DNA from 2 places in the Variovorax sp. OV084 genome. Region 1 is predicted to be linked to the other one. Evidence: predicted binding sites of a transcription regulator. Region 1 holds the regulator's gene; the other holds the start of a gene.
The links. Region 1 encodes NrdR, which represses ribonucleotide reductase genes. Its sites were predicted from a motif close to CACNANATNTNGTG; they were not measured.

Region 1 (4,230 bases):
TCATGGCCGTCGAATCCAGCTTCAACCCGTTCGCCCAGAGCCAGGTCGGCGCGCAAGGCCTCATGCAGGTCATGACCCGCGTGCACGGCGACAAGTACGAAAGCGCGGGCGGCACGCTCACCGCCTTCGACCCGGTGACCAACATGCGCGTCGGCGTCAAGGTGCTGCAGGAATGCATCTCGCGCGCCGGCTCCCTCGAAGGCGGCCTGCGCTACTACGTGGGCGCGGCCAACCTCGAGGACGACGGCGGCTACGCCGCCAAGGTGATGGCCGAGCACGAACGCCTGCTGCAGGTGGCCAACGGCCGCGCGCCGTCGACGGTCACGCCGCCAACCGTGCGTCCGCAGCCGATCCCTGTGGCAACACCGCCCAAGCCTGCCGAAGAACGCACTGAGCCGGCCAAGGTGGCCCTGCTCTCCTCCGTTTCCTGAAGAGGTTTCGGGCCGGGTGTGAGCTACACTCGGCGGGTACGCGACTGGCGATAGGCGCAGCACCCGAACACGGTGCCACGCGCTGACGTGGAATACCACTGGGAAGCGTACCGCCTGACCACAACAGGCGTTCAGCCGTTCGCCTGGGCAGCCCTTGTTTGGTTGAAGAACAAGGACCTCGTCTTCAAAGGACTGCCATGTACCAACGCAACATCCTGGTCGAACAGACCGATCCCGAAATCTGGGCCGCGATTCAAGCCGAAAACGCGCGCCAGGAACATCACATCGAGCTGATCGCCAGCGAGAACTACGCCTCGCCGGCCGTCATGGCTGCCCAGGGCTCGCAGCTCACTAATAAGTACGCCGAAGGCTATCCGGGCAAGCGCTACTACGGCGGCTGCGAGCACGTCGACGTGGCCGAGCAGCTGGCCATCGACCGCGTCAAGCAGATCTTCGGCGCCGACGCCGCCAACGTGCAGCCGCATTGCGGCGCCTCGGCCAACGAAGCCGTGATGCTCGCCTTCCTGAAGCCCGGCGACACCATCATGGGCATGAGCCTGGCCGAAGGCGGCCACCTGACCCACGGCATGCCTCTCAATATGAGCGGCAAGTGGTTCAACGTCGTGAGCTACGGCCTGGACGCCAACGAAGCCATCGACTACGACGCGATGGAACGCAAGGCGCACGAGCACATGCCCAAGCTCATCATCGCGGGCGCCTCGGCGTATTCGCTGCGCATCGATTTCGAGCGCTTCGCCAAGGTGGCCAAGGACGTCGGCGCGATCTTCATGGTCGACATCGCCCACTACGCAGGCCTCGTGGCCGCGGGCGTGTACCCCAACCCGGTGCCGCATGCCGACGTGGTCACCTCCACCACCCACAAGAGCCTGCGCGGCCCGCGCGGCGGCATCATCCTGATGAAGTCGCAGCACGAGAAAGCAATCAACAGCGCCATCTTCCCCGGCCTGCAAGGCGGCCCGCTGATGCACGTGATCGCCGCCAAGGCCGTCGCGTTCAAGGAAGCCATGGCGCCCGAGTTCAAGGCTTACCAGCAACAGGTGGTCAAGAACGCCCAGATCGTGGCCGACACCCTCACCCAGCGCGGCCTGCGCATCGTGAGCGGACGCACCGAAAGCCACGTGATGCTGGTCGACCTGCGCGCCAAGGGCATCACCGGCAAGGAAGCCGAAGCCGTGCTGGGCAGCGCCCACATGACGATCAACAAGAACGCGATCCCCAACGACCCGGAAAAGCCGATGGTCACCAGCGGCGTGCGCATCGGCACCCCCGCCATGACCACCCGCGGCTTCAAGGACGAAGAGGCCCGAATCACCGCAAACCTGATCGCCGACGTGCTCGAGAACCCGCGCGACGCGGCGAACATCGACGCCGTGCGCGCCAAGGTTCACGCGCTGACGAGCCGCTTCCCTGTCTACCGCTGATTCCGAGCAAGAAGACCTGACCGCATGAAATGCCCTTTTTGCGGTCATCTTGAAACGCAGGTCGTCGAGACCCGCGTTTCGGAAGACGCCGACTTTGTCCGCAGGCGCCGCCAGTGCAGCGCCTGCGACAAGCGCTTCACCACCTACGAGCGGCCCGACGTCAACTTTCCCGTGGTCGTGAAGAAGGACGGCAGCCGCGCCGACTTCGACTCGACCAAGGTTCGCGCCTCCATGATGCTGGCGCTGCGCAAGCGCCCGGTGAGCATCGAGCAGATCGACAACGCCCTGCTGCGCATCGAGCAGAAGCTGCTGGCCAGCGGCCTGCGCGAAATCGACTCGACCAAGGTCGGCGAACTCGTCATGCGCGAACTCAAGAAGCTCGACAAGGTCGCCTACGTGCGCTTTGCCTCGGTGTACCGCAGCTTCGAGGACGTGGACGAGTTCAGGCAGTTGCTGCGCGACATCTGAGCCGCGTCGGCAACGGCCGTACTCTCACAGGCACCTCAACGGTTCCAGCAAAGCTGCACCAGCGCACTCGAAGCGTCGGTGCTGCTGCCCGCCAGCTTGACGCCCAGCTGGTTGACCGTGAGGGTTCCGCACTCGTCATTGCGCGAAGCCCCCGCTGGAACGGCTTGCAAGGTGTAGCTGGTCTCGTTTCTTGCGACATAGCTGATGGAATAGTTCGCCGTGCCGGACGACGGCGACTGCCCCAGTCCGGCCGGCAGCGCGACGGTCGTCGGCGGATAGCGTCCGTTGGCGGTCATGTAGCGCTCGGTCCACTGCGCCGCCTGCAACAACTGTTGTTTGGCATCGGCGCGCTTGGCCCGCAGCACGTAGCGCGTGTAGTTCGGGTAGGCGATGGCGGCGAGGATGCCGATCACCGTCGTCACGATCATGAGTTCGATCAGCGTGAAGCCGCGCGAGCGGCCCCGTCTACCAGTCTGTGTCCTGGATTGCTTTTTCATGGTTCTCCTCCCTTCAGTCGGTCGACATCAGGCTGCGCCAGCCGAAGCGGCGCACGACGTCGGGCCGTGTCAACGTCTTGCACTCTCCGGCGGCATTGCAGATCACGTCTTTGCCCTTTTCCTTGTTCTTCGGCTGAAGAACCATGTCGTCCTTGCCGGAGCGATTCCGGAAGCCGGCATAGGCCCCCACCGCGCCGGAAGTGGAATACGCAATGCCCTCGGGCGCCGAGCCGCTGAAGAAGTCGATTACCAGCGACCAGCCGTCGTCGCCCGTTCCGGCGGTGCAGGTGACCGAATTGCTGACTGAGCCGGGAATGGTGCTCGAGAACAGCCCGATGCCGCTGGTCAGCACATCACCCGGATAGACGACACGCTCTCCCGACGCAGGCAGCTTCAGGTGCCAGCCGCGCTTGGCCTCCGAGCCGGTGTAGCTCACGGCGTTGTGGGAGACGGTGCGCAACTCGGCATCGCCCTCCTCGACCGGTGTGGCGCCGATGGTCTGCACCACGAGGTCGTTCCTCGTCGCGGTGCTCGAGCTTCCGTTGACCGGGTCCCAGATGCCGTACAGGTACTGGTCGGCGGTCGAGCGCTCGTCGCCGGAGGCGAACAGCCGACCGGTGCCGAACACCACCATGTAGCCACCGCGCGGATGCCCCACAACCACCGGCGCCGTCGTGATCGGCTGGCTGGCGCCGGCCGCGAACAGCGGCTTGTTGTCGAGGCCGGACGGGGTCGCGGCCCCGGTTGCGGCCGGACGATTCGAGCTGAGAGGCCCCATCGTGGCTTTCCACTGACGGCTGTCGGTGCCGCCGAGGTCGAACTTCCAGAGATTGCCGAGCAGGTCTCCGGCGTAGACAAGGTCGACCTTGCCATCGCCATTGAGGTCCACCGGACGTGGCGCGGACAGGCCGTTGCCCGTGTCCTTCTCCTGCGTGACCGGCGCCGGAATCTTGAGCACCGCCTTGTCGCCATCGAGATACTGGATCCACAGCACCGCCTTCTCGCTCTTGCTGTTGTAGCCGTTGCCCAGGATCAGGGCCTTTCGGTCGTTGCTCAACTGGGCGACCTGCAGCGCCCGCCCCGAGAAGGAATCGAGCGCAGGCTGCTGGAACTGATGGCCCAGGTCGTCGTCCGCAAGCGCGGTCGTGTCGATCAGCGCGACGCTGGCGGCCTTGCCCTCGTCGACGCTCTCGGGCCTGGTGGCGTCGAGCACGAAGTAGCCTTTGCCACCCGCGCCCAGCGTGCCCACGAGCAAAGACTTCCAGTTCGCCGCCTTCTGCTCGTCGGTCGTCTTGGCCGAGGATGTCGGCCCCATGTAGATGTCGGCGACGAAGGCACTGCCGTCGACGTAGTACCGGTGGGTGTAGCCGCCTTCGCTGAGCCGCTTGAGAT
Region 2 (4,230 bases), on a different contig from region 1:
TGATCACCGACATGCGGCTGCCCGACGGGCAGGGCATGGAGATCATCCACCGCATCCAGAAGGCCCAGCGCAGCGAGCGCTGCGTGGTGATGACGGCCTACGGTTCGGCCGAGAACGCGGTGGAAGCGCTGAAGGCCGGCGCCTTCGACTACCTCACGAAGCCGGTCGACCTGAAGCAGTTCCGCGCCGTCGTGGCTTCCGCCGTGCAGGCGCGGCTGGCGCCGCAGCCGGTGGCCAAGCCCGTGCAAGCGGTACCCGCGAGCAACAACAGCGCCGACGCAACGGTGGTCACCTCCGGCACCGGCATCGCCGCGCTCGACCGTCTCGTGGGCGAATCGGAGCCCATGCGCCTCGTCAAGTCGCGCATCGCCAAGGTGGCGCGCGGCATGGCGCCGGTGCTGGTGCGTGGCGAATCGGGCACCGGCAAGGAGCTGGTTGCGCGCGCGGTGCATGCCTGCAGCCAGCGCAGCGAAGGCCCATTCGTCGCAGTGAACTGCGGCGCGATTCCCGAGAACCTGCTCGAAGCCGAGTTCTTCGGCGCGCGCAAGGGCTCGTACACCGGCTCCTCGCAAGACCGTGACGGCTACTTCCAGGCCGCGCGCGGCGGCACGCTGTTTCTCGACGAGATCGGCGACCTGCCGCTGGCCATGCAGTCGAAGCTGCTGCGCGCGATCCAGGAGCGCAGCGTGCGCTCGATCGGCTCGACCCAGGAAGAAGCTGTCGACGTGCGCATCGTCAGCGCCACCCACAAAGACCTGCATGCCGAAGTGCAGGCCGGCCGCTTCCGCCAGGATCTTTTCTACCGCCTCAACGTGATCGAGATCGCCGTGCCCGCACTGCGCGACCGGCGCGAGGACCTGCCCGCGCTGTGCGCCGCGCTGCTCTCGCGCATCGCACAGGACGGCGGCCTGCCCGTGCCGCATCTGTCGAACGAACTGCTGCGCCGCCTCGCGCAGCATCCGCTGAACGGCAACGTGCGCGAGCTCGAAAACCTGTTGCACCGCGCAGTGGCGCTGAACGATGGCGACGAACTTCATCTCGACCTGATGGGCGGCTTCACTGCTGCGGCCGAAGCCGCGGCGTCCGCGCCGGCCCCGCTGTCGCCCGTCACCGACGCGCCTGTCGCGCTGGCTCCGCTTCCGAGCGTGCCGGTGGCGCCGCCCAAGGTCGCGCCGCCGCCGCTGCCCTCCGACCTGCAGGCCTATCTCGATCAGCAGGAGCGCGAGATCCTCGTGCGTGCGCTGCACGAGAGCGGCTTCAACCGCACCGCGGCCGCCGCGCGGCTCGGCATGAGCCTGCGCCAGATCCGCTACCGCATCGCGCGGCTGGGTATCACCACGCCCAACGGCGACGATGGCGCGAGCAGCCATGTCGACGACTGAAGCCAACGACAGCGGGCTCTGGCAAGCCGGCTGGTATCGCTTCGCGAAGGCGCTGCGCTCGCCGAACTTCGGGCCCCGCCCCACGGGCGCGCAGACCGACCTCATCGTGCTGCATTCAATCAGCCTGCCGCCCGGCGAATATGGCGGCGACGCGGTGCAGCAACTGTTCACCAACCAGCTCGACTGGGACGCACACCCCTACTTCCAGTCGATCCGCGGCCTCGAGGTGTCTTCGCATTTCTACGTGCGCCGCAACGGCGAACTCTGGCAGTTCGTGAGCTGCGACGACCGTGCCTGGCATGCCGGCGTGTCGTCGTGGCGCGGCCGCGGCAACTGCAACGACGACTCAGTCGGCATCGAGCTCGAAGGCCTCGAAGGCCAGCCCTTCGAAGAGCCGCAATACGAGACGCTCGCGAGCCTGTGCGCCGCCATCGCGCAGCACTACGCGATCGCGCACATCGCCGGCCACGAGCACATCGCGCCGGGCCGCAAACAGGATCCGGGCGCGGGCTTCGACTGGCGCCTGCTGCGCGAACAGCTCGGCTGGAATCCACAGATGTTTCCGCCGCAGGTGGTGTAGCGCTAATTTTTTCAATCGTGCGGCGTCTCGTGATGCGTCGTTCTTGCAGCGCAGCAATGCGAAAATAGCAACCGCGCGATTCAGCAACCATGCGGCCTGCAGGCCCAAATCGGCTTGCAAGCCAAGCCCCATGCGGGTTGAGAGACCATAGGCCAGTATTCAAGCGGCATCGCTGGCCGTGTCCTATGGCGGAAGTAATACCGGCAATCCTTGTATCCATAGGAAAACGCTACATCTAGTGGGTTGTACACCCCCCGCACCCTAGATATAGTGTCCCCTGTCCGGTCATCCACACCGGCGCAGCGCCCGGCCCAGGCGCCGCCATCCAACAAGAATTGCCAACCGAGAGGAAGCGAATGCAAACTGCCCTGAACCCCCAATCGACCCCGCGTGCCGTTCCCTCGACGCCACCGCAGCAGCAGCGAGACACTGCTGGCTCCCCCACCGGCCAGAACCTGGCCCACTACCAGATCATCCGCCGCAACGGCGCTGTCGTGCCCTTCGAGCCGAACAAGATCGCCATCGCGATGATGAAAGCCTTCCTGGCCGTGCACGGCACCCAGGGCGCGGCTTCGGCCAGCGTGCGCGAAACGGTCGACGTGCTCACTCAGGGCGTGATCCGCGCGCTGGTGCGCTCGCGTCCGGGCGGCGGCACCTTCCACATCGAAGACGTGCAAGACCAGGTCGAACTCGGCCTGATGCGCGGCGGCCATCACGAAATTGCCCGCGCCTACGTGCTGTACCGCGAACGCCGCACGCAGGAGCGCTCGAAGCAGGGCGAGCAAGACGTGCCGGCCACGCCTGCACTGCACGTGCTGGACAACGGCGAGCTCGTCACCCTTGACCTGAACGAACTCAAAGGCCTGATCGAGTCGGCCTGCGAAAACCTGGGCGACAGCATCACGTCCGCACCGATCGTCGCCGAGACGATGCGCAACCTGTACGACGGCGTGCCGCTCGACGAGGTCTACAAGGCTTCGATCCTGGCGGCCCGCACGCTGATCGAGAAAGACCCCGACTACACCTTCGCCACCGCGCGCCTGCTGCTGCACACGATCTTCAAGGAGATCATCGGCCGCGAAGTGATGCCGGCCGAGCGCGCCACTGCCTACGCCGACTACTTCCCGCAGTTCATCAAGAAGGGCGTGGACAACGACCTGCTCGACGAAAAGCTGCTGCAGTACGACCTGCCCCGCCTGGGCGCGGCGCTGAAGGCCGAGCGTGACAACCAGTTCGACTACCTCGGCCTGCAGACCCTGTACGACCGCTACTTCCTGCACGTGCGCAAGACCCGCATCGAGCTGCCGCAGGCCTTCTTCATGCGCGTGGCCATGGGCCTGTCGCTGAACGAAATCGACCGCGAAGCCCGCGCCATCGAGTTCTACGAAGTGCTGTCGTCGTTCGACTTCATGTCGAGCACGCCCACGCTGTTCAACGCCGGCACGCTGCGCTCGCAGCTGTCGAGCTGCTACCTGACCACGGTGCCCGACGACCTCGACGGCATCTACGAGTCGATCAAGGAAAACGCGCTGCTGTCGAAGTTCGCCGGCGGCCTGGGCAACGACTGGACCCGCGTGCGCGCGCTCGGCAGCCACATCAAGGGCACGAACGGCGAATCGCAGGGCGTGGTGCCGTTCCTGAAGGTGGTGAACGACACGGCAGTGGCCGTGAACCAGGGCGGCAAGCGCAAGGGCGCTGTCTGCACGTACCTCGAAACCTGGCACCTCGACATCGAGGAGTTCCTGGAGCTGCGCAAGAACACCGGCGACGACCGCCGCCGCACGCACGACATGAACACCGCCAACTGGATCCCCGACCTGTTCATGCGCCGCGTGATGGAAAAGGGCACCTGGACGCTGTTCTCGCCCTCCAACGTGCCCGACCTGCACGACCTGTTCGGCGCCGACTTCGAGAAGGCCTACGTGGCCTACGAAGAGAAGGCTGCCCGCGGCGACATCAAGCCCGCGCGCACCATCCAGGCGACCGACCTGTGGCGCAAGATGCTCACGATGCTGTTCGAGACCGGCCACCCCTGGATCACGTTCAAGGACGCCTGCAACGTGCGCTCGCCGCAGCAGCACGCCGGCGTGGTGCACTCGTCGAACCTCTGCACCGAGATCACGCTGAACACCAGCGACACCGAAACCGCCGTCTGCAACCTGGGTTCCGTGAACCTGCTGCAGCACCTGAAGGACGGCAAGGTCGACCAGGAAAAGCTGAAGAAGACGATCTCCACGGCGATGCGCATGCTCGACAACGTGATCGACA

Region 2: a site for NrdR is predicted at 2,222-2,235, ahead of BMW87_RS22040 (ribonucleoside-diphosphate reductase subunit alpha). Genes of this name have one in related genera too.

Annotation. Positions count from the first base shown of each region.
Region 1 is NZ_FOII01000001.1:294,979-299,208, reverse strand. It holds gene BMW87_RS01530 (lytic transglycosylase domain-containing protein) at 1-431, shown strand, start outside; ZMP/ZTP riboswitch at 462-587, shown strand; gene glyA (serine hydroxymethyltransferase) at 629-1,873, shown strand; gene nrdR (transcriptional regulator NrdR) at 1,898-2,341, shown strand; gene BMW87_RS01515 (type IV pilin protein) at 2,377-2,838, opposite strand; gene BMW87_RS01510 (PilC/PilY family type IV pilus protein) at 2,852-4,230, opposite strand, start outside.
Region 2 is NZ_FOII01000009.1:147,161-151,390, reverse strand. It holds gene BMW87_RS22050 (sigma-54-dependent transcriptional regulator) at 1-1,382, shown strand, start outside; gene ampD (1,6-anhydro-N-acetylmuramyl-L-alanine amidase AmpD) at 1,369-1,962, shown strand; gene BMW87_RS22040 (ribonucleoside-diphosphate reductase subunit alpha) at 2,319-4,230, shown strand, end outside.